2 regions of the Endozoicomonas sp. 8E genome follow, and region 2 is predicted to be linked to the other one. Evidence: predicted binding sites of a transcription regulator. Region 2 holds the regulator's gene; the other holds the start of a gene.
What was found. Region 2 encodes PhoB, which activates phosphate uptake and scavenging genes when phosphate is short. Its sites were predicted from a motif close to TGTCATANNNNTGTCANA; they were not measured.
Positions count from the first base shown of each region.

Region 1: P6910_RS08750 (phosphate ABC transporter substrate-binding/OmpA family protein) is a predicted target of PhoB. The motif match lies at 1,216-1,233, and genes of this name have one in related genera.

Region 1 covers NZ_CP120717.1:2,595,754-2,606,584, forward strand. Annotated here, with positions in the region: gene P6910_RS08745 (tyrosine-protein phosphatase) at 1-1,108, opposite strand, end outside; gene P6910_RS08750 (phosphate ABC transporter substrate-binding/OmpA family protein) at 1,285-2,649, shown strand; gene P6910_RS08755 (YecA family protein) at 2,728-3,333, opposite strand; gene recQ (DNA helicase RecQ) at 3,490-5,319, shown strand; gene P6910_RS08765 (glycoside hydrolase family 36 protein) at 5,446-7,143, shown strand; gene P6910_RS08770 (AMP-binding protein) at 7,368-9,020, opposite strand; gene P6910_RS08775 (SprT family zinc-dependent metalloprotease) at 9,165-9,677, opposite strand; gene P6910_RS08780 (Yip1 family protein) at 9,820-10,431, opposite strand.
Region 2 covers NZ_CP120717.1:7,065,777-7,076,607, forward strand. Annotated here, with positions in the region: gene P6910_RS25275 (PrkA family serine protein kinase) at 1-428, shown strand, start outside; gene P6910_RS25280 (YeaH/YhbH family protein) at 788-2,065, shown strand; gene P6910_RS25285 (SpoVR family protein) at 2,080-3,615, shown strand; gene P6910_RS25290 (H-NS family nucleoid-associated regulatory protein) at 4,075-4,497, shown strand; gene phoR (phosphate regulon sensor histidine kinase PhoR) at 4,936-6,255, opposite strand; gene phoB (phosphate regulon transcriptional regulator PhoB) at 6,300-6,989, opposite strand; gene ubiA (4-hydroxybenzoate octaprenyltransferase) at 7,330-8,217, opposite strand; gene P6910_RS25310 (chorismate--pyruvate lyase family protein) at 8,758-9,375, opposite strand; gene P6910_RS25315 (hypothetical protein) at 9,826-10,104, opposite strand; gene P6910_RS25320 (TetR/AcrR family transcriptional regulator) at 10,286-10,831, shown strand, end outside.

The DNA of each region.
Region 1 (10,831 bases), 2.9 Mb from region 2:
TTTCAATCGGTCCCTGACTGGCGATAAAGCTGCCACCAGGCAGGTCGACTTTTGCCGCATGATAGGGAGCTCCCGGTGCGAATGCTTTGCCTGCATCGCTCTGATGGATGTCTTTGTATTTTGGGATTGCCTGATCTCTGAAAGCAAGGTCGTTATGGATTTCACCTCGTATATCTGGATTTTGAATATTTTTGAATTGCTCATTAATTACACGGTCATCAGGCCTTTTGGGGTACTCCTGATCCAGCTTAAGTGAGACTCCCTGGAAAGTGCCAAATTCAAGTTGGGAGCCATTGCCTGAGTCATAGACACCCTGCAAGGACGGAGTCAGTTCCTTAAGTTCAAGGGATCGGGAGTCAGGGGCTTCCTGAAGACCAACTTGACGATCAATCTCTGCAAGCATCGCCGCTGCAAGTTTGGGGACATGGGCATAGTGTCCGGCAAATTGGTCTTTGAGGCCCTGCACATTGTCACCAAATTTTTTCAGCCCCTCAGTGACTTTTCTTTCAGCATAAATTTCTCGTACTTCTTGCATGACCGTATCATAACCAGGGCCCTCCTTTCGGCTCAGCTGCTTCATCAATGGCTTGATATCCTCAGTAGAGAGCTGTTGGACGGCTTCCGAGAACTTGTTGAGTGAGAAACCGGATTTATCCTCAAACTTGCCATGCTCCAGGTTTTTAATGATTTCCGGAGCTGTCAGGTCTTTAGCCGGTTGGATTTCAGGACTGCTGTTTCTGACTGCAAGCGGTGTATTAGCAGGTTTCGAATGGGTTGTGGGTTGCTCATTCATCTGGTTGGGAAGCTTGGGCAGTGGGCGGGCGGTTCTTTCTGAAAGTGGTGTTGAGGGCAGTTTTGATGGGTTCGCTGTAATGTCAGCGCGATGTTCATGCAACTTGCCATGGAAGTGGTCATAGACGGGTTTAACCAGACCATGAACACCGAGAACTTCCCGTGCAACTCTCAAACCCCAGACTTTCGAAGCACTGCAATTGTAGAGTTTGCCGTTGACCTTGACTGTCTTGGTAATTGAATTCTGTGGATCAGCGCCCGCTGTTTGAGGATGGCTTATTGAAGAAGCCCCGTTATTGTTAATTGTATTGCCCACAACCTCTCTCCTGAGAATCTTCCCTGATTCTTGCAGTATAAAAGGCTATGTGACTTTTTCCACAGAGTCAGGTCAAGCGGGACTGACAGGCGTTTATCGTTAACAGGTGTCATGTTTTTGTCATAATTTGCCGATAGACTCACCGAAAAATTAGAAGTGTGCTCTGAAATTTACTCATGACAATAACAAAAACATTCTGGTCTCTGCTGTTTTATTCATTCTTATCCCTTCTTTCTTTTGGTGCTCAGGCTCAAGAAGAATTATTGTTCTCGATTCATGGCTCGAATACTGTAGGTGCCAGATTAGGGCCATCATTAGCTGAGTCCTATCTGAAGTATCTGGGGGCAGAAGGAGTAGGCGTTTTCCCGACCGGTCTGGATAATGAGGTCAAAGTGACTGGCTTTTTACCCGCTAAGGAGCAATTAGTCAGCATCTTTATTGCTGCTCATGGTTCATCCAGTGGTTTTAAAGCCCTGGCCAGCGGGGAAGGGCAGATTGCCGCCGCATCACGACCGATAAAGACCAGGGAACAGGCCATGTTGTCTGACATGGGTGATTTCAGCAGTCGGGAAGCAGAGTATGTTGTTGGCATAGACGGTCTGGCGATTATTGTGAATCCGGGTAACACCATTAACAAGCTGGATATCAAAGATATTGCCCGTCTTTTTTCTGGTGAAGTGAAGAACTGGGAAGAATTGGGAGGGGCAGATCTGCCGGTTTCGCTGTTTGCCCGCGATGATCGTTCGGGAACCTGGGATACTTTCAAAAACCTCGTGTTGGCCAAAAAATACCAGCTAGACCCTACTGCCAGGCGTTTTGAGTCCAATACCGATGTCTCTGACAAAGTGGCCTCGACTCCGGGGGGCATTGGTTTTGTCAGCCTGAATACCATTGGTCGAGCCAGGCCGTTGATGGTTTCTGAAGGCACTGACAGAGCATTGAAGCCCGAGCTGCTGCACGTTTCGACGGAAGATTATGTTCTGAGTCGCCGTCTTTATATGTATCTGCCAGAAAAGGACGCTGATCCTGATGCTCTCGACTTTCTCCGTTTTGCAACCAGCGATCAGGCACAGCCTGTGGTAGCTTCTGTTGGTTATGTTCATCAGGCGGTTGAGCTGATGAGCCCTGATGTGCACTCTGCACCAGAGGATTATCAGCGGATTGTTGATCGGTTTGACCGTGCTTCTGTTAATTTCCGCTTTGCCCAGGGGCGTGCCCAGCTGGATAACAAGGCTATCAATGATATTGAAAGGCTGGCGCGTTTCATTGATCGACAGCCAGGAGAGGTTCTGTTAATCGGTTTTGCAGATCAGAGGGTGCAATCGAGAAATTCAGATCTTTTGGCTAAGCTCAGGGCTGATGTGGTCAGAAGAGCCCTGGTCAAGGCTGGAGTTCCACGGAAGAAAATCCAGTACCGGGGTTATGGTCAGTACATGGCATTGTCTTCTGCAGACAGTCTGGCCAGCAAAATAAGAAACCGCCGGGTGGAAGTCTGGGTCAAAGCAGAAAGCGAACCCAATCAAGTGGCGGCGTCCTTTTGATTTCACCGATAAATTTCTTTAGGGCAGTGCAATAGTATGAAGCACTGTTCACTTTCTTCTTGAGCCGTGCAGACTATTTTACCGGCGCCTGCTCGGTAGGGCCTTGTGGACTGATTTTAATTTCTTGGCTGTCGGCTTGCCGCCGGCCTCCTCTGGAGAGTTAAACAGCAGATAAAGTTCCATCAACACCTCAGGTATCTGGCTGCACATATCTTCAGTCAGCTTTTCGTCTTCCAGAATAGCTTCAAACTCAGGCTCATCGTCAAACAGTCCGGAGCCGAGCATAACCGGGAGCAGCAATTCACTGACTTCCTGTTCATTTTCCTGAAACCACTGTTCTTCCGTCATGAAATGAGCCTGAAGAAAACCACAGCACCAGTCCATCAGGTCTTCATCATCCGGATCGGTAAATTCTTCACAGGAAAGCTCAAAGCCCTCTTCTTCATTAAACTGTCGATCGATTTCTCGTGACAACTGATCAAGAGCCTGCTCCAGCAGGGCTGAATCTTCTCCAGAGAGTGTTACCCGAGTTCCAAACAGAATCTCATTACGCTCATCAGTCTTCAATTCGAACGGGATGATGGTCATTGCGGTGTAGAAGCCATGGATGGCGTGGAAGGTGAAGCCTTCCTCATCCGCATACCTGTTTAGCAGCGGCTCCAGAGTAGAACAGATGTCCTGCATTTGAAGAAAATCCGGTGTGAACTGAAGTTGGTCAGTTTACAGTAGTTTTCTGAAAGATTCCTGTCTATTCTCGGTCAGGTCCTCAGTTTGATGGTATACTAATCTGTCTTTTCTTATTTAATTAATCATCGTCGTTTAAATGTGCACTGGACTGTAATGACTGATCCTGCTCTGAATGTTCTGCAAAATACTTTCGGGTTCGAATCTTTCCGTGGCTTCCAGGGAGAGGTCATCAGGGAGGTCACAGAAGGGCGTGATGCGCTGGTCCTTATGCCTACCGGCGGTGGTAAGTCACTTTGCTATCAGGTACCGGCTCTGGTTATGGCGGGTACTGCTATCGTTGTGTCCCCTCTGATTGCTCTGATGGAAGATCAGATCCGTAATCTCAAGCAGATAGGTATCCGGGCCGAAAGCCTGAATTCGGGCATTTCCATGGAAGAGCAGTACCGAATAGAGCAGGAGCTGTTCACCGGGCATATTGATCTGCTCTATGTTGCTCCCGAACGTCTGATGACTGAAATGATGCTAAGGAAGCTGGATCGGATACGGATTTCCCTGTTTGCCATTGACGAGGCTCACTGTGTGTCTCAATGGGGGCATGATTTCAGGCCTGAATATCTGCAGCTCTCGGTATTGAAAACACGTTTTCCAACGGTTCCCAGAATCGCCCTGACCGCCACAGCAGACAAGCGAACCCGTCAGGAAATTATCGAACGTATGGGTCTGGCGCAGGCCAAGGTGTTTGTTGACAGCTTTAACCGCGCCAATATTTTTTATCGCATCAGTCAGAAGAAACAGGGTAAGCAGCAATTGTTCAGGTTTCTGGAAAAAGAGCACCCTGACGATTCAGGCATAGTCTACTGTCTTTCCAGAAAGCGGGTGGAGGATACTGCTGCCTGGCTGAATGCCCAGGGCCGAAAAGCACTGCCTTATCATGGGGGAATGACGGCCCACGATCGCAAGAACAATCAGCATCGTTTTCTCAACGAAGACGGCATGATCATTGTTGCCACTCTGGCATTCGGAATGGGAATTGACAAGCCTGATGTTCGTTTTGTTGCTCATCTGGATCTGCCAAGAAGCATCGAAGCTTATTATCAGGAAACCGGTCGAGCCGGTCGTGATGGGCTCCCTGCTACTGCCTGGATGGTTTATGGTCTCCAGGACGTCATGCTGCTGAGACAGATTCAGTCGAATTCTACTGCAGCGCCTGAAATTCAGCGAATCGAGCAGCAGAAGTTGGAGGCCATGTTGTCTCTTTGTGAAGTAACGGGTTGTCGCCGCCAAGTGTTGCTGGAATATTTTGATGAACCCCTGAAAGAGAAGTGTGGCAACTGTGACCTTTGTCTGGAGCCGGTGACGACCTGGGATGGTACTGAAGCCGCCAGAAAAGCACTCTCCTGTGTTTACCGGACAGGGCAGATGTTTGGTGTCTCTCATCTGGTCGACGTTCTGCTTGGCAAAGAAACGGCCAAGGTCAGCCAATTTGGTCACCGACAGATAAGCACTTTTGGTATAGGTAGTGAATACAAACAGAGCGAGTGGCGTTCAATATTCCGGCAGTTGGTGTCCAGAGGGTTTATAAATGTTGATGTAGAAGGGCATGGTGCGCTCAAACTGAATGAAAAATGCCGCCCTTTGCTCAAAGGCAGTGAGCGATTATTACTTCGTCAGGACCGCTTCGAATACGCCTCTGAGAGAGCCGCACGAAAAACCCGGAGTGTGGATCAGGGCAGAGTCATTATTGATGACCATGATCGTCCATTATGGGAAGCCATGAGAGCCCGTCGTAAAGAGCTGGCAGAAGAGCAGGGTGTCCCTGCTTATGTCATTTTTAATGACAAAACACTCTATGAAATGCTAAATGTTAAACCCGCCAGTCTGGAGGCTCTGTCTCATATTTCAGGGGTGGGTGAATACAAGCTGGAAAAGTATGGGCAGACTTTCGTTGAGTTGATATCCGGGTTTGTTGCTTCGACTGCTTGATTTGAGTATTTGCTCCTATGCTGGAGTATGGGGGCCAGCGGAATCACGCTATTAGTCATTTTTTTAGCTTTAGCAGGTTCTTATATGTCTCATACGATTCGCTTCCCGTGTCACAGAGAAATCACAGTGAATAATCCAGATTTACTGGACGAAGTTTGTGAAAACGAAGTGACCTTTCGCTTTGTCGGTTTACATAACGACCCAATTCCAGAGAACTATCAGCTATTTACCAGTGAATTTGATTTTGATCACAGCGCGACTTTGCTGGGTGATGGCTTTCAGATGTTGGCGCAAACTTCCGGGACGTTCGACAGACCGGTTGATATTGGCCGATGCCCGGATAACGGCAGTAGTTATCGGATTTATGGAGAGCAACAGGGAAAGCGATACTACAACTACCTGATTGTAGAAGATTCAGCGGAGTACACCCTGTTTGGCTTTACCCGCTGTCATCGCTATGCGGGCTACTTCGAAATAGCCAGAGATGAGAGAAGTATCTTGATCTCAGCCTGTATCGATGGGGAAGGAACTTCTCCTCAGGACCCTGACAGCAAAGAGTTCGAATCTGTTGCTGTGCTACGTGGAGGTTCTTTATCTCAACTATATCAACAATACGCAGAGTTGATCGCACAGCATCACCCCGCAAGGGCGGGCGTCAGGCAACCAGCACCCATCGGTTGGTGTTCCTGGTATGCCTATTATGCCGATGTTACTGAAGACAATATTCGCCAGAACCTGGACGTAATGGAGGGAGATCTTGATAGTCTGGAGTGGGTGCTGTTGGATGATGGTTATCAGGCATTTATGGGCGACTGGTTGTCTCCTTCGGATAAATTTTCCGGAGGAGTGAGAGAATTAATAGCGGATATCAGGCGCAAAGGAAAAAAGTCGGCGATTTGGCTTGCTCCTTTTATTGCTCAGCCTGAGTCAGAACTGTTTAAACAGAATCCATCGTGGTTTGTTCGCCATCATAACGGTGATCTCCTCAAGGCCGAAGATGTGACCTACGGAGGTTGGCGTTGTACCCCTTGGTATGTATTGGATACATCCAACCCCGAAGTTCAGGCTCATTTAACTCACATAGTCAAAACCATGCGAGAAGAGTGGGGTGTTGAGCTGTTTAAACTCGATGCCAATTATTGGGGAACGCTCAAAGGAAAACGTTATCAGAGAGGTGTCACCGGAGTGCAGGCCTACCGAATGGGTATGGAGGCAATAGCGAAGGGCGCTCAGGATGCTTTGTTACTTGGGTGTAACGCACCCATGTGGCCGTCTTTAGGGCTTGTTGATGCTATGAGAGTCTCTGACGATGTAGAGCGTGACGCCCATAGGTTTGAGCAAATTGCGAAAGAAACCTTCTATCGTAGTTGGCAGCATCGTAAATTGTGGCAAGTCGATCCAGATTGCGGTACGTTTGTTTCGCTTGCTAATCAATCGACGGATCCTGGTAATTACGATTTTCATCGCAATGTATTACTCGCTAGTGGCGGACTTCTGCTTTCAGGCGATCCGCTGCCTGATCTCACTTCGTTTGCTAAAACGACGTTAAGCAAATTGATACTGCGTCATCGTTATAGTCAGGAAGCTGCCCAATTTACTTCACTGTCTTTACATCATGCTTCTCTGGCATTAACAGAGGGTGGAAAACTTCATTGTTTATTTAACTACAACGAGAATGTCAGGGAGGTAACATTGACCTCCGATCACCCTCTGTATTGGTACGATTACTGGAGCGGCGAGAAGCTCATAGAGGAACCCGTTCAAAAGGTCAGGGTTCCATTGGAAGCCGGGCTGACGAGCCGCGCGATAATTGCTTCGATCTAAGAGAAGTTCACTCCCAAAAAATAGAGGTTTTGCCTCTTTTTTCATCACCTCTGAAGCACTGGTACTCAAACCCTGATTTTCTCAAAGAACGTCAAAGGCTCCAGACACTGATTGCAGAGATAGACGGTACCTCGTATTGCCCTGTCCTGGCGAATGCACCTGAGCGGGATAGTCTTTCCTTTATAGCGGTAACTATACAGAAATGGTCTTTTATATTCAGGGCTTTAACTACCTATTTCCTCTTCAAAAATAACTTTTGAGTTGTGTTTCAGAGTTAAAAAATGACCATATTCCTTTTCAAGCTGATCCCGCTTTAGCTTCAGTGTCGGAGTGAGCATTTCATTCTCAATACTCCAGGTTGTTTTAGCGACTATGATATGATCCAGCTTTTCATGAGCCTCCAGCTCATTGTTAACCGATGTCATCGTGCTGACCAATTGTTCTTTTTGCTGGCCACGATTTTTTGAAGCGCCTTCTCCCAACACGATCATTGCTATAGGTTGTTTGCGCCCAATCCCCATAACACAGACTTGCTCGATATCCGGGTTACGACCGAGGCTCGACTCAATAGGTACTGGAGAAACATATTTGCCTTTACTGGTTTTAAATTGTTCTTTGACCCGGCCAATGATTTTCCATGAACCGTCAGAGGTTATCTCGGCTTTATCACCTGTTTTGAACCAGCCATTCTCAAAGGCGGCCTCTGTTGCTTCAGGGTTGTTGTAGTAAGATTTAAATACCGCTTCTCCTCGAATCAACACTTCTCCTTGCTCGGAAAGTGACATTTCGACACAAGATTGAGGGCTGCCTATTGTGCCAATATTATCGGGTTTGAAGGGGATGTTGCTGCACGATAAGCCTGAGGTTTCGGTCATGCCCCAGCCTTCGCTAATACGAATACCCAACTTTTGGAACCACTTCAAAATTTCTGGAGAGATAGGTGCGCTTCCAGAACCGAAAATTTTAGCTTCCTGCAGCCCAAGAGCAGTGCGAATTTTCTTTGCTACTAATTTACCTATAATGGGGATTTTCAAAAGAGTTTGTAGCTTTTTGTTGGGCATTTTGGCCAGAATTTGTGACTGAAACTTAGTCCATAATCTAGGCACTGATAAAAAAGCAGTGGGACGAGCATAACGAACATCGTCTACAAAAGTATCCAAGGACTCAACAAAGAAAATCTCGGCGGAGTAATAAATTGATGGGAGTTCAACAACGCATCGTTCAGTGATGTGGGCAAGGGGTAAATATGACATTACCCGTCTTTCATCACCCCTTAAAAACTTCTCACCCCCAGCCATGGCCGAAGAAGCTACATTTCTCTGACTAATCATGACGCCTTTGGCAAGGCCTGTACTGCCTGAGGTATAGATAATAGAAAATAGATCGTCGATATCCGGATTATGGAGTGTTTTTAGTGGCTCATAAATATTCAGCCAGTCAAGCCACTGCTCTTTGCAATCAAGTGTAGGGTATGGAAATGAGATGCTGAGAAAGTCGTCTGGCATTGCTTCTGAAAGGGCTTCAGTGCTGTCCAGTTTGCCAACAAAAATAGCCTTTGCATTACTATGCTCAAGCACATATTTTATGTTGTCTGCACCAGCTGTTGGGTATATGGGCACACTGATTAAGCCTGCCATCATGATGGCTAAATCAGAAATATACCATTCGGCTGAATTCTTGGCGATGATGGCGACTTTATCGCCCTTTGATAGTCCATTGGATAGAAGGCCTTGAGCGATCTTGCGGGCTTGCTCGTCAGCTTCCCCCCAAGTGTAAGAGGTCCATTGCCTGTTATCAGGCTGATTAAGCCAGACCTTATCGGGATGCCTTGCAACATTTAGCTGCATTTGTGCCAGGGGGGTTCTACGATTTTTCATATTATTATTTTTTCGTACATTTTTTGGTTGCTAACATTAGCTAACGCATGAACTCTAACTTGTAGAGTGGATAGATACAACAATTATTGTAATTTAAAAAATTTAAAGATAATTGATCCGCAATACTCCCTGAAGCACTGGTCATCAAACGTTGATTTTCTCAACGAACTTCAAAGGTTTACGGCACTGGGCGCATAAATAGACTGCACCTTTTACTGCCCTGTTGTGGCGAATGCTACTGAGTGGGATGGTCTTTCCTGCACAGCTGCAGCTGTATAGAAATGGTCTTTTACTGGCGTTGCTGGTGTTGTAACTGTGGGTTCTCCGGGCCGGGAGTTTGAAAACCTCTTCCATAATCAATTGCCACTCTCTGCCGTGGGGGCGAATCTTTCTGCCAAACAGTTGGTGGGCAATGAGGTGTGCGACTTCATGACCCACGGTATGCTTCAGAAAATGCTCCTGGTTTTCTTTGAGTAGTTGCTTGTTCAGACGAAGCAGGTTTTTTTCGGTCCAGGCCTGTCCAGCCGTTTCGCCTCTTAAATTCAGGCTGATCTGAGGACGTGGAAATCGTTTAAGAAAATGCCGCTCAGCCAGGCAATAAAGCTCACTGACCCGTAACTCAACGGTAGGCAAATAGGCGCATTGTATATTCGACATAAACAGATTGACTTGGAAAACTCGTGAGAGGATAGATCAGGGGGATTGTATCTGTGTAGTAGGTTTATTGGAATAATCAGGCAGGTTTCAGGGCATCGCTTCCAGATGATACGACTTAATTCATCTGGTTTGGCGCTGAAGTTTAGTAAACTTGAATGTATTCAGGGCTTACACCCATGCCCCAGAAGATCACGGTAGTGATCATGATAGAGACCAGAACAACCAGCCCGATGCAAAGCACTGAGCTGGCATAGACAAACCCCTGTTCTTTAGGTATCTGCATGAAGGTTGGCAGACCGGAATACAGCATCAGGGCTGAGCAGGACATGGCGATAGTGCCGGCAACAATGGTCAACCATATAGAGGGATAAAGCCCGCACAGGCCAGCCAGAAAGAGTGGTAAAGCGGTATAACAGCTAAATGCAACACTCTGTGTCATGTTGGGTTTGCTGCCAAAGGTTTCTGCCATCCATTGGATGAATGCACCCATAACAGCTACGCCCGCCAGTATGGCCAGCCAGGCAAAAAATGCCATGAAAGCAGCACTGGTTTGCGTTAACTTGACGACCTGATCACTGCCCGGGACTGTCCAGCCGATTCGAGTCGTCCCCAGATAAGTACAGACCGCTGGCAGGGCAGCAAGCCATATGATCTGGCCCAGGTAGAGGCGAATAATGCCGGGAGGGTGCTCCCGAATATCGGTCCACTCTTCTTTCGGACGAAAGAGAAGCCCCCAAAAGTGACTTAATATCATGGCGCAACCTCCGTTATGGCTGTACCAGTAGCTGGTAATCCTTACGTTTTGCTAAGTAATCAGCTACAAAACAGCGGCTAATATGTTGTTATTATTCACTGCAACAGGCATCGGCTCTTCCTATTTAACAGGATCGGTTGATAGCCTTGACTTCAGTGTCTACATATTTCTTGTAGGAAGTAAAGTAATATCGTCCCAATGCAGATTTTTTTATTGAATAATACGGCAATTATTTCGTCGTTTAGTAGTCGTATAAGGGCTTCGGTGCATGACTGTCTGGTTCAGTTCGCTGGTTTGGTGGATTGTGAGACTAAACGGTTAGTATCATAGAACTCCGGAATGATTACTTGACTTCAGGCGAAGCCGTTTTTGTTTAAAAGTAGTGTGTAGAAAGTTTCGT
Region 2 (10,831 bases):
TCGACCGCTACATCACCTACGCTGACTTCTGGATTCAGGATCAGGAATACCGAGATCCGGAAACCGGAGACATACTCGACCGGGCTTCAATCAACGAAGAGCTGGAGAAGATTGAGAAGGCCGCCAGTATCGCCAATCCGAAAGACTTCCGTAATGAAGTGGTGAACTTTGTACTCAGAGCCCGGGCCAACAATCAGGGTAAAAACCCAAGCTGGTCCAGCTACGAGAAAATGCGCACCGTGATTGAAAAGAAAATGTTCTCCAATACTGAAGACCTTCTGCCAGTCATTTCATTCAATGCCAAAAGCAGTAATGAAGACCAGCGCAAACACAACGAGTTTGTGAAGCGTATGGTTGAGAGAGGCTATACCGAGAAACAGGTGAGACTGCTGGCAGAATGGTACATCAGGGTCAGAAAGTCGCAGTGAGAGCTGAGGCCTGCGACGCTGTCGCAGGCCCTGTTAAATGGAATTATTCTTTGATCATTTACAGGTCCGACTAACGACCATGGGCAGGTGAAAAAAGTGATCAAAAAATAATTTCGAGACCGCTTCGAAAGTGACTGATGAACGTCAGAAAATAGCTTTCGGAGCCAAAATACACAAAAACGGTGGAAAGATGTCACCCTATTCCGATAACTACTAAAACCATGATCGAAAAAAAGCCGTAAGCGAAAAAAATCATGGCAAGCAGGTGTTGGAATAACAAGGTTTTGAACAGGCAGTTCAAAACTGGCGACATGGAAATCATGAAATGTTCTGTGTCATAACAGACAGGGAGCGTGCTGATGAGCATTATTATTGATCGACGTCTGAACGGGAAAAACAAGAGTACTGTCAATCGGCAGCGTTTTCTGGACAGATACCGAAAGCACATTAAAAAAGCGGTTTCTGAAGCGGTTAACAAACGCTCCATTACGGATGTGGAATCTGGCAGTCAGGTTACCATTCCCACCAAAGATCTCTCTGAACCCCGTTTTCAGCATGGTCAGGGTGGCCGCTACAAACAGGTTCATCCCGGTAATAAAGAGTTTGTTTCCGGCGACAGAATCAAGCGACCTTCCGGTGGTTCCGGCCAGGGTTCAGGACGGGGTAAAGCCGGTAACTCCGGCGAAGGCATGGACGAGTTCAGCTTCCAGATCAACCATGAAGAATTTCTGAATCATATGTTCGATGACCTTGAGCTGCCAAACCTGGTTCGCAAGCAGCTTCAGGATGCCACTGAATTCAAAATGAAGCACGCCGGTTACACCAGCGAAGGCTCTCCTGATCGATTAAACATTGTTCGCTCCCTGAGATCAGCCCACGCTCGAAGAATTGCCCTCGGTGGCGGTGCCCGAAAGGAAGTAAGAGCATTAAGACGGCAGCTTCGTGAGCTGGAAGTCAGCCCGGAGGAAACCGATTCTCAACTCGTCGAAGAACTTCGCGAGAAGATCAAAGAGCTCAATGGCAAGTTGAAAAAGCTGCCCTTTATTGATGACTTTGATCTCAAGTACAACAACCTGATCAAAGTTCCCAGCCCCAGTAACAAGGCCGTAATGTTTTGTGTCATGGATGTCTCCGGTTCCATGACACAGGAAATCAAAGACATGGCCAAGCGCTTTTTCATCCTGCTTTATTTGTTCCTGCAACGTAATTACAAACAGATCGAAGTAGTCTTTATCCGGCACCATACTGCTGCGAAAGAAGTCGATGAGGATGATTTCTTTTATTCCAGAGAAACCGGCGGAACCATTGTCTCCAGTGCTCTGGAGATGACCAGCGACATCATCAATAAACGTTACAACCCGGTGGACTGGAACATTTACGTCGCCCAGGCTTCCGATGGCGATAACTGGGAAGGGGATTCCAGCGTCTGTTCAAAAATTCTGACCGAGCAGATCATGTCGAAGGTTCAATACTTTTCCTACGTCGAAATCACCGACCGGGCTCACCAGAACCTGTGGCGTGAATACGAAAGCATAGCTGAACAGTTCGCCGACCAGTTTGCCATGCAACAGATCAAAACGCCGAATGACATTTATCCTGTGTTCCGTCGTCTGTTTGAGAAAAAAGAAACCGTATAAGCGAGGCACCAACCATGAGTGAGGTTACAGATATTAAAGAGAGAGAACCCATCTCCACGGGTTCAGAATGGACCTTTGATCTCATTCAGGAATACGACCGTGAGCTGGCACGTCTGGCTGACAAGTTCCGACTGGAGACTTACCCGAACCAGATTGAGGTCATCAGTGCCGAACAGATGATGGATGCCTACTCTTCCACGGGTATGCCATTAATGTACAGCCACTGGAGCTTTGGTAAACAATTTCTCCATACCCAGCAGAACTATCAGCGTGGCCGCATGGGGCTGGCTTATGAAATTGTGATCAACTCCAACCCCTGTATCGCTTATCTCATGGAAGAAAACACCATGACCATGCAGGCCCTGGTACTGGCCCATGCCAGTTATGGTCATAACTCATTCTTCAAAGGTAACTATCTGTTCCAGACCTGGACCGATGCCGAATCCATTATTGACTACCTGATGTTTGCCAAGCGTTATGTTGCTGAGTGTGAAGAAAAATATGGCGTCGAAGCGGTTGAAGATGTTCTGGATGCTGCTCATGCCCTGATGAATCAGGGTGTTAATCGCTACAAACGTCCGAGGCCACTTTCAGCAGATCAGGAAAAAGAGCGCCAGCAGGAAAGAGCAGAGTACATTCAGAGAACCCTGAACGACATCTGGAGTACCATTCCAAAGACGGAAGATAAAGAAGAGAAAAAAGTTGAACGCTTTCCCAAAGACCCGGAAGAGAATATTCTCTACTTTCTGGAAAAGAATGCGCCACTGCTGGAAACCTGGCAGCGTGAACTGCTGCGAATAGTCAGGAAAGTATCCCAATACTATTACCCTCAACGTCAAACCCAGGTGATGAACGAAGGCTGGGCCTGCTTCTGGCACTACCATCTTCTCCATGAGCTTTATGATGAAGGAAAAGTCACCGAGGGCTTTATGCTGGAATTTCTGCACTCTCACTCAAGTGTCGTATACCAGCCTCCTTTTGACAGCCCGCACTACAGCGGCATCAACCCCTATACACTGGGCTTCAGTATGTTTCAGGATATTCGCAGAATCTGTGAAAATCCTACCGATGAAGACAGGCACTGGTTCCCGGACATTGCCGACAGTGACTGGCTGGAAACCGTGCACTTTGCAATGAAAAACTTCAAGGATGAAAGCTTTATTTTGCAATTCCTGTCTCCCAAAGTGATGAGAGACCTCAGACTCTTCTCGATTCTGGATGACGAAAGCAAATCCTACCTGGAAGTTGATGCGATTCATAACAGCACCGGATATAAAGAAGTCAGGGAGTCACTGGCTGCCCAGTATAACCTTGGGAACCGAGAACCCAATATCCAGGTCTTTGATGTGGACGTGCGAGGCGATCGAACCCTGACTCTCAGACATTACCAGCACCAGGGACGCCCACTGGATAAAAGTACTGAGGAATTACTCAAGCACGTCCATCGGCTCTGGCAATTTGATGTCAAACTGGAGTCGGTGACCATTGATAACAAGGTAAGCAAAAGCTATCAGTGCCCGGATAAAAAAGATTCCGGAAAGCCTCACTAAAAAGATATGATTGAAAGATTAAGGTCTTTTTATATTTAAAACTAATAAGAATTAATCAGCCATCCTGTCCACTTAAAACCGATGCCCCGCTGCCATGGCAGTGGGAGCTGGCCCTTCCGTTCAATGCAAAAAATACTGAATACGCTGAAAACCAGAGCCTTGATATCTGTAACGACATTTTCAAAGAGCCAGATACAAGGCTGAATGTTTGTTATTTTAAAAACAAGCAATACAACTATAAGCAATTAAATTCATTTGCGTGTCTTAAATGACTCACAACTGTTTATGTATTGTACAATTATTCGTATCCTCTCATAAAACGTTATTAAATCTATTTAAATAGTCCATAAAAGCACATTAAATGCTTCCATCAATTTAAAGCTTCCTGTATAAATAGTTACCTTCGTCATTGAAAATCATTAATACCCCGTCGAATTGGTCTGAATTGGGAGTTCCTGAATGAACGTTTTTGAAGAAATTCATCACCGCCTGAGCAGTAAAACTCGTATCCGCTCTTTGTTTAAAGATGTTCATGTCGAAGATCTTGAGCGTATCATCTCCAGAATGCAGGATGTACTGCAGGAGAAAGTTGAAGCCCGCAATAAAATTGATGAAGAGCGTCAAGCCAAACTGGAAAATATTGAAGCCGTTAAGCAAATCATGGCTGAACGCGGCATTTCAATGGAAGACCTGGACCACTTGGAAGTAGCATCTACAAAACGTCGTCGTAATGTCCAGAGGTTTACTTTTGAGTACCAGACAGAAGCCGGCAACACCGTCCAATGGGACGGCTCTACCACAGGCCGTCTGCCGCGTGACTTCCAGAGCTACCTGGACCGCACCGGCAAAAAACGCCTGGACTGCGTTGTTGGCGAAGAGTAAGTCTACATTTGCCAGAATTTCGGGTTCATGCCCAGCCCGCAGCTTCTTGAGTACAAACACCAATGGATCAAAGTACAATTCTTTGAAAACCTCCCCCACTGACTCGAAGTAACCAGCTGGGGATTCCATTACAGGGTGCTCAGGGCGAGACCACCCTGTTGAACGCTTGGTAGTGTACCCCGCGACAGGTGCTCAAGAGACAGATATAAACTAGTAAAGAAAATACAAATACGCAAACCCGGTGTTCGCAGGATGATTGAAATACACCACCCTGCCAACTGCCGGAAATCAGCGTTTCAGAGTAAAGATAGTCAGGATCAGGCTGTAAAACAGACTATTCGAAGATGAGACCATGAAAAGATTATTCATTTTTTGATGCCAGGCCAAAAAGCAGAAAAGGTGCCACCGGTCCTGTTCTGCTTTTTTCATGAGTGTTTTTCATGAATGTTCCAACTCGAGGCATTTTTCCGGAAAGTGGCAAACAAAGCGGCTGCCTTTTCCCGGGTGACTGCTGATCGTGAGTTTGCCTCCATGTCTCAGCATGACGTGCTTGACGATGGCCAAACCAAGCCCCGTTCCCCCGGTATTCTGGCTACGACTTTTATCAATCCGGTAAAAGCGCTCAGTCAACCTCGGAATATGCATTGGATCAATACCGACACCATTGTCTTCCACCATCATATGTCCGCCTTCCTTGTCCTGCCACCAACGAACATGTATTTTTCCACCCCGGGGTGTATAGCGCACGGCATTAAAGACCAGATTCGAGAAGGCACTGCGCAACTCACTACTGCTGCCTGCCAAAAAGACATCTTCAGGACAATCCAGAGAAATCTGATGCTGGTTTTCACCACTGAGTGCACATCCGTCTTCAACAATGCTGCTGAGCATGGTTTTAACATGAACCCCGTTTTCGTCTGCCTGAGCTTCAGCCGACTCCAGCTTGGACAGCAACAACAGATCTGCCACCAGATTCTGCATTCTCAGTGACTGCTCCTGCATCCTGTTCAGTGCTTTTTCCCAAACAGGAGGCAAACCCGAATCCGGGCCCAGACTGTCCAGCATGGTTTCGAGGTATCCAGACACAACCGTCAGTGGTGTTCTCAGTTCATGAGATACATTGGCAACAAAATCTTTTCTCATGACTTCCAGCTGATTCAAACGCGTGACATCTCTGACGGTCATGAGACGATTGCCTTTGCCATAAACCGTTACATTAAATTGCAGTTGATGGTCCGGGTTGATTGGAGAGGGGATCTCAAGGGCTTTTTGATAACCACCCTGCTCAAAGTAGTCAGCAAACCTTGGATCACGTAGCAGGTTGGTAATCAACTGCCCCTGATCGTCAGGCGTCTTAAACCCCATCAACATTCCAGCGGCAGGATTCCACCATTCCAGGTTGCTCTGATTATCTATCATCACAACACCGTCGTTCAGCGCAGCGGTTGATTCCTGAACGCGTTCAATCACTCCGGCCAGCTTTTGCCGGGAACGACTGTGTTGTTTCTGCAATCGATAGATGCCATCAAAAATTTCACCCCAGAACCCTTTGCTCTCCGGGGGCTCTTTGCTTCTGGCCCTGGGGTCATTCAGCCAGTCCAGCAGCTTGAAGAGTTGACGGAAGCTCCAGACAAAATAACCTCCCATAACCACACAGAGCCCTAAAAAAGGCTCTCCAAACAACCAGCCCAGGGAAAACCCGACAATCAGGTAAGCGATCAGGCGGCTCAGCAAATGAGTTTTTGAAATTGTTGTCATATTACTCCCGGCCAGATGACTGCTGAGCGCTGAGCATAAAAGTTTTACACCCTCGTTGAGAAACGATATCCAGTACCACGAACCGTTTGCACAAAGGCTTCATAGTTATCACCTAAGGCTTTACGCAAGCGTCGAATGTGTACATCAACGGTTCGCTCTTCCACATAAACGTTGCCACCCCAGACCTGATCCAGCAACTGCCCACGGGTATAGGCGCGCTCCTGGTGCGTCAGGAAAAACTGCAGCAAACGGTACTCGGTAGGTCCTATTTCAGCAGGTGAGCCATCGATGGAGACTCTGTGACTGACAGGGTCCAGTTCCAACCCGTTGATGACAATGGGCGACTGGTTATCAAAGCCACCTGTACGACGAAGAACCGCTTTTAAACGGGCAGCCAGCTCACGGGGAGAAAAAGGCTTGGTGATATAGTCATCGGCACCGGTTTCAAGCCCCTGGATTTTGTGGTCTTCTTCACCTTTGGCCGTCAACATAACGATGGGTATTTCAGACGTCAGCTCACTGCGCTTCAGACGGCGGGCCAGCTCAATTCCGGAGACATCTGGTAACATCCAGTCCAGCAAGATCAGATCGGGTTTGTTATCCACAATCAGAGAGTGCGCTTCCTTGGCATCTGCTGCCTCAAGACAGTCATAACCTGCCATTTCCAGAGCAACGGTCACCATTTCGCGAATCGGTGCTTCGTCATCTACGATCAGAATGGTCTTTCCTGGCATTAATCTCTACCTGTTATCTTATCTGTCGATTCGATTTCGGCGGTGACGTTCTGGCGTCTATCAGCTACAGCTCATTGGGGCTTACCGGGAGGGTAATATTTCGGGCAACACCCTTCCGATCGCTCAGGGCTGTTTCTCACTACTTTGATCAACCGCACTATACACCGGACATTACACCTTTGAAATGTTACAGGCAGATGACACACTCCAGGCTGATATCACGGCTTAAAAATAAAAAGATCCCTCAGGGTCTGCAGGATAAGGCTTTTCGCCATTTGTCCCGGCAGCCGCCATAAGTAGCAATACTTACCAAACTTCAAGCCAGATTGAAGTTTGAAGATCAAAGATAACTCAACACGAGACCCGCAAATACAATGGCTCCGACCCAGTGGTTATTAAGAAATGCCCTGAAGCAGGCGTCACGCTCACGACGATGGGTTAACCATTGCTGATAAACGAAAAGGGCTGCAACAGCCAACAGTGAAAGATAATAGAGAGCACCTGACTCCAGTTGATGGCCTACCATGGCCAGTGTCATCAGGGTAAGTACCTGCAGGCAACCTACGATCAGGTTATCCATCTCCCCAAATAGAATGGCTGTGGACTTGATCCCCACTTTCAGATCATCGTCACGGTCCACCATGGCGTATTGAGTATCGTAAGCCACCGTCCAGAAGAGATTGGCCAGAAACATCAGCCAGGCGATGTTTCCCAAGGCGCCACTCTGAGCCGCAAAAGCCATGGGGATCGACCAGCCAAAAGCAGCCCCCAAAACCACCTGGGGCAGATGAGTGTGTCTTTTTGCAAAAGGGTAAGCCAAGGCCAGCAAAAATCCGGCAAAAGAGAGCTGGACGGTAAGGGTATTGGTAAAGAGTACGAGAATGAAAGACAAAAGCACCATGCCGGAGAAATAAATCAGCGCTTCTTTTTCCTGAATTTTACCCGTTACCAGCGGTCGATGCTGTGTTCGCTTAACATGGCCGTCCACTTTCCTGTCTGCAAAGTCATTAATAACGCAGCCTGCACTGCGCATCAAAACCACGCCGACCGAAAAAATCACCAGATTCTTCAGACTCGGCACACCTTCTGCCGCCACCCAGAGTGCCCACATAGTAGGCCAGAACAACAGATAAATACCAATAGGCCGGTCCAGCCGGGCCAGCCGTAAAAAATCTTTTAAACGGGGAAATCGTTGCAGAACGACTTCAGTGACTGCTGATACCGCCATTGGTTTTCTGAATTGCATCATAATATTTAGCATTTTCGCCGTAAGCCTCCCTACTTTTAGAGGGGTGATATAAGGACTCCGTTTGAGTTTTTGACAGAACTATTTTTCAGTTCTATTTTTACTTCGGCTTTTACTGACAGCTATCGAAAACCAACTGGTTATCAGTAACTTAAAGCCCAGAATTTAAAGTCTAAACCGGAAGGGCTGTCCGGTTCTGCCTGTGGAGGCTTCTGTGTAAGTCTGGTTGTTATGAACCAGCAGCAGCCTATGAAGCAGGAAGCTCCTACGTCCTACGTAGGAGAGCAGTCACCTGCTTATCTGCATCTTTCTTATCATCGCTGAGATTCTTATTGCTCATCGCCCTGAATCATGACCGGTATCGCCAGTTTATCAGGTCAGGGCCGGTTCTCAATCAGGCGATGACCAGACTGACTGCGGAAATCGCTACATTTCCGGAGGTGAGTGCTTCAGCAAACAAACAATCATCCTTGTTGAGAATATCGGTGAGCTTTAAGGTTCAGGATGCTTCGACATGACTCTTCAGAACTTTTCTGTCTGTCCAGACAGGTCCGGCAAAAAGATTTCACAAACAGATATAGACTTTTCGTGCAAATAAAATAACGACCGCCTTCCCCAGGCTGTTTCATCCGAGTATTTTTCCACCAGATGAGGATTAAACTGACGAGCCGGCAGTTCCGCTACCTCAAATGGCCCCCGACGCATACCGGGATGATTAAATAAAAACTCCCCCAGAGGTTTACTGCCCAGTTGCAGCAGCTCCCTGTTCGTACCAATAAGGCTGCTGTGAGGCAATACACTTCGTGCAAACACCCTGGGTCGGCCACCACAGATCAGCAGAACCTCCCTGATAGAAGCCATTTTGCTGCAATGTCTGCTTCTGAATGATCCTGCCAACTCAGCAGATGTGGACGTAGCCTTTGACTGTTCATAGTTATTGAGAAACTTCAGCTCCGAATAGGTTGGCATAAAGGTCCCATGACGAATAACCTGAACCCTGAAGTCGCCGTCAAACTCATGTTTCAAACGCTGAGTCAGGGAACCACTGTCCAGCAGCCAGTCTCTCCAGGGCTCTGGAATCTGCTGTTTCAAATAATGTCTCGGCTTCCAGGGCAAGCCTGAAAAATCAATAAAAGGCACCCTCACTCCTGCTGCACGAATCCAATTCCCCAGAACTGCCCCGGGAGAAAACAAGGCAGCTCACCGTGACACTCCCCGCCTTGTCAGGCGAGGCTTCTGACTTCACAGGCTGCAACCAGCCTATAACGACCGGACTTACGCAGAAGCCTCCATCAGCAGTAACCGGGTGCCCCTCGGTTATTTATTGGTCTTTTGTTTGATTTGCCGCTGCCTTAACGGGTCACTCAGGTATGAGTTCATCTGGTTCTTCAGTGGCGGTTGGGCAGTTGGCTCTGCCTTAATTTTTTGTTAACAGTGCTTGGTTTTCGTCACCGTGAGTCTCTATTGAGACAGACCGACGGTGAATGTAGCCAACTATGTACAAACACGCAAGCGGGAGGCTCTGCGCCTGCGCGCCACGATCTACGCGGCCCGACCTTCACGCCTTATACCCCCGCCCGATTGAGGGTGTCACAAAACTCCAACAGCTCGTTCCCATGCTCTGAGGTCGTCATTCCCGCGAAGGCGGGAATCCAGCGCCAACGGTGGATCTCTGCCTTCTCGGGGATGACAAGGCCAGGGGGGCACCGGGCAGTAGGGTTCTGGTGGTGAGTCAGTGAGGATTCCCGCCTTCGCGGGAATGACGAGAATGAAGTCGGGAATGACGAGAATGAAGTCGGGAATGACGAGAATGAAGCCGGGAATGACGGGAGTCAATTCGTTCGCACGTTGGAGAGAGTTTTGCGACACCCTCTGGAGCATGGGAGCCAGAGTTTTGCGACACCCTCGACAGGGCGGGGAGCAGTCACGGTTTCCTCAATTTCTTTCTGCCTGACGTTAATGGACACAACCGGATTCTTTTCTATGCTTCCTGCCAATGGTATAAATCATCCCCAAGGGATGATCGAAAACTATAAATCAGGATCCGCGCATGGCTGTCGTAAAACGTATGCCCCAAAAGACCGGTCGTATCAGAACCGAGAGGGTTCGGCTGATTTTGAAAGCTGCCGAACAGGAATTTGCCCGGCATGGATTCGGGGGAGCCACAATCCAGCGTATAGCTGACCTGGCCGATTTGCCAAAACCGACTGTCTTGTATTACTTCAGTAACAAGCAGGAAATTTATGACGAAGTTCTTACCAACATTTTGAATCTCTGGAATGACAAACTGAACAACTTTCACCCAAAAGATGACCCTGCAGAGTCACTTGAGCGGTATATCCGTTCAAAGATAGAAGTCTCCAGAAAATATCCCACGGCCAGCCGAATTTTTGCCAGTGAAATCATTCATGGCTGCCAGCAGCTGTCTCCGTCCATGAAGGACTCTACCCAGCAGTGGTTTAAAAACAAAACAGAGATTTTTCAGCATTGGATGGATGAGGGCAAAATGGCCCGGGTAGAGCCCATGCACCTGATTTTTATGATTTGGGGATCGACTCAGCATTACGCTGACTATGAAAAGCAGATCTGCCTTATC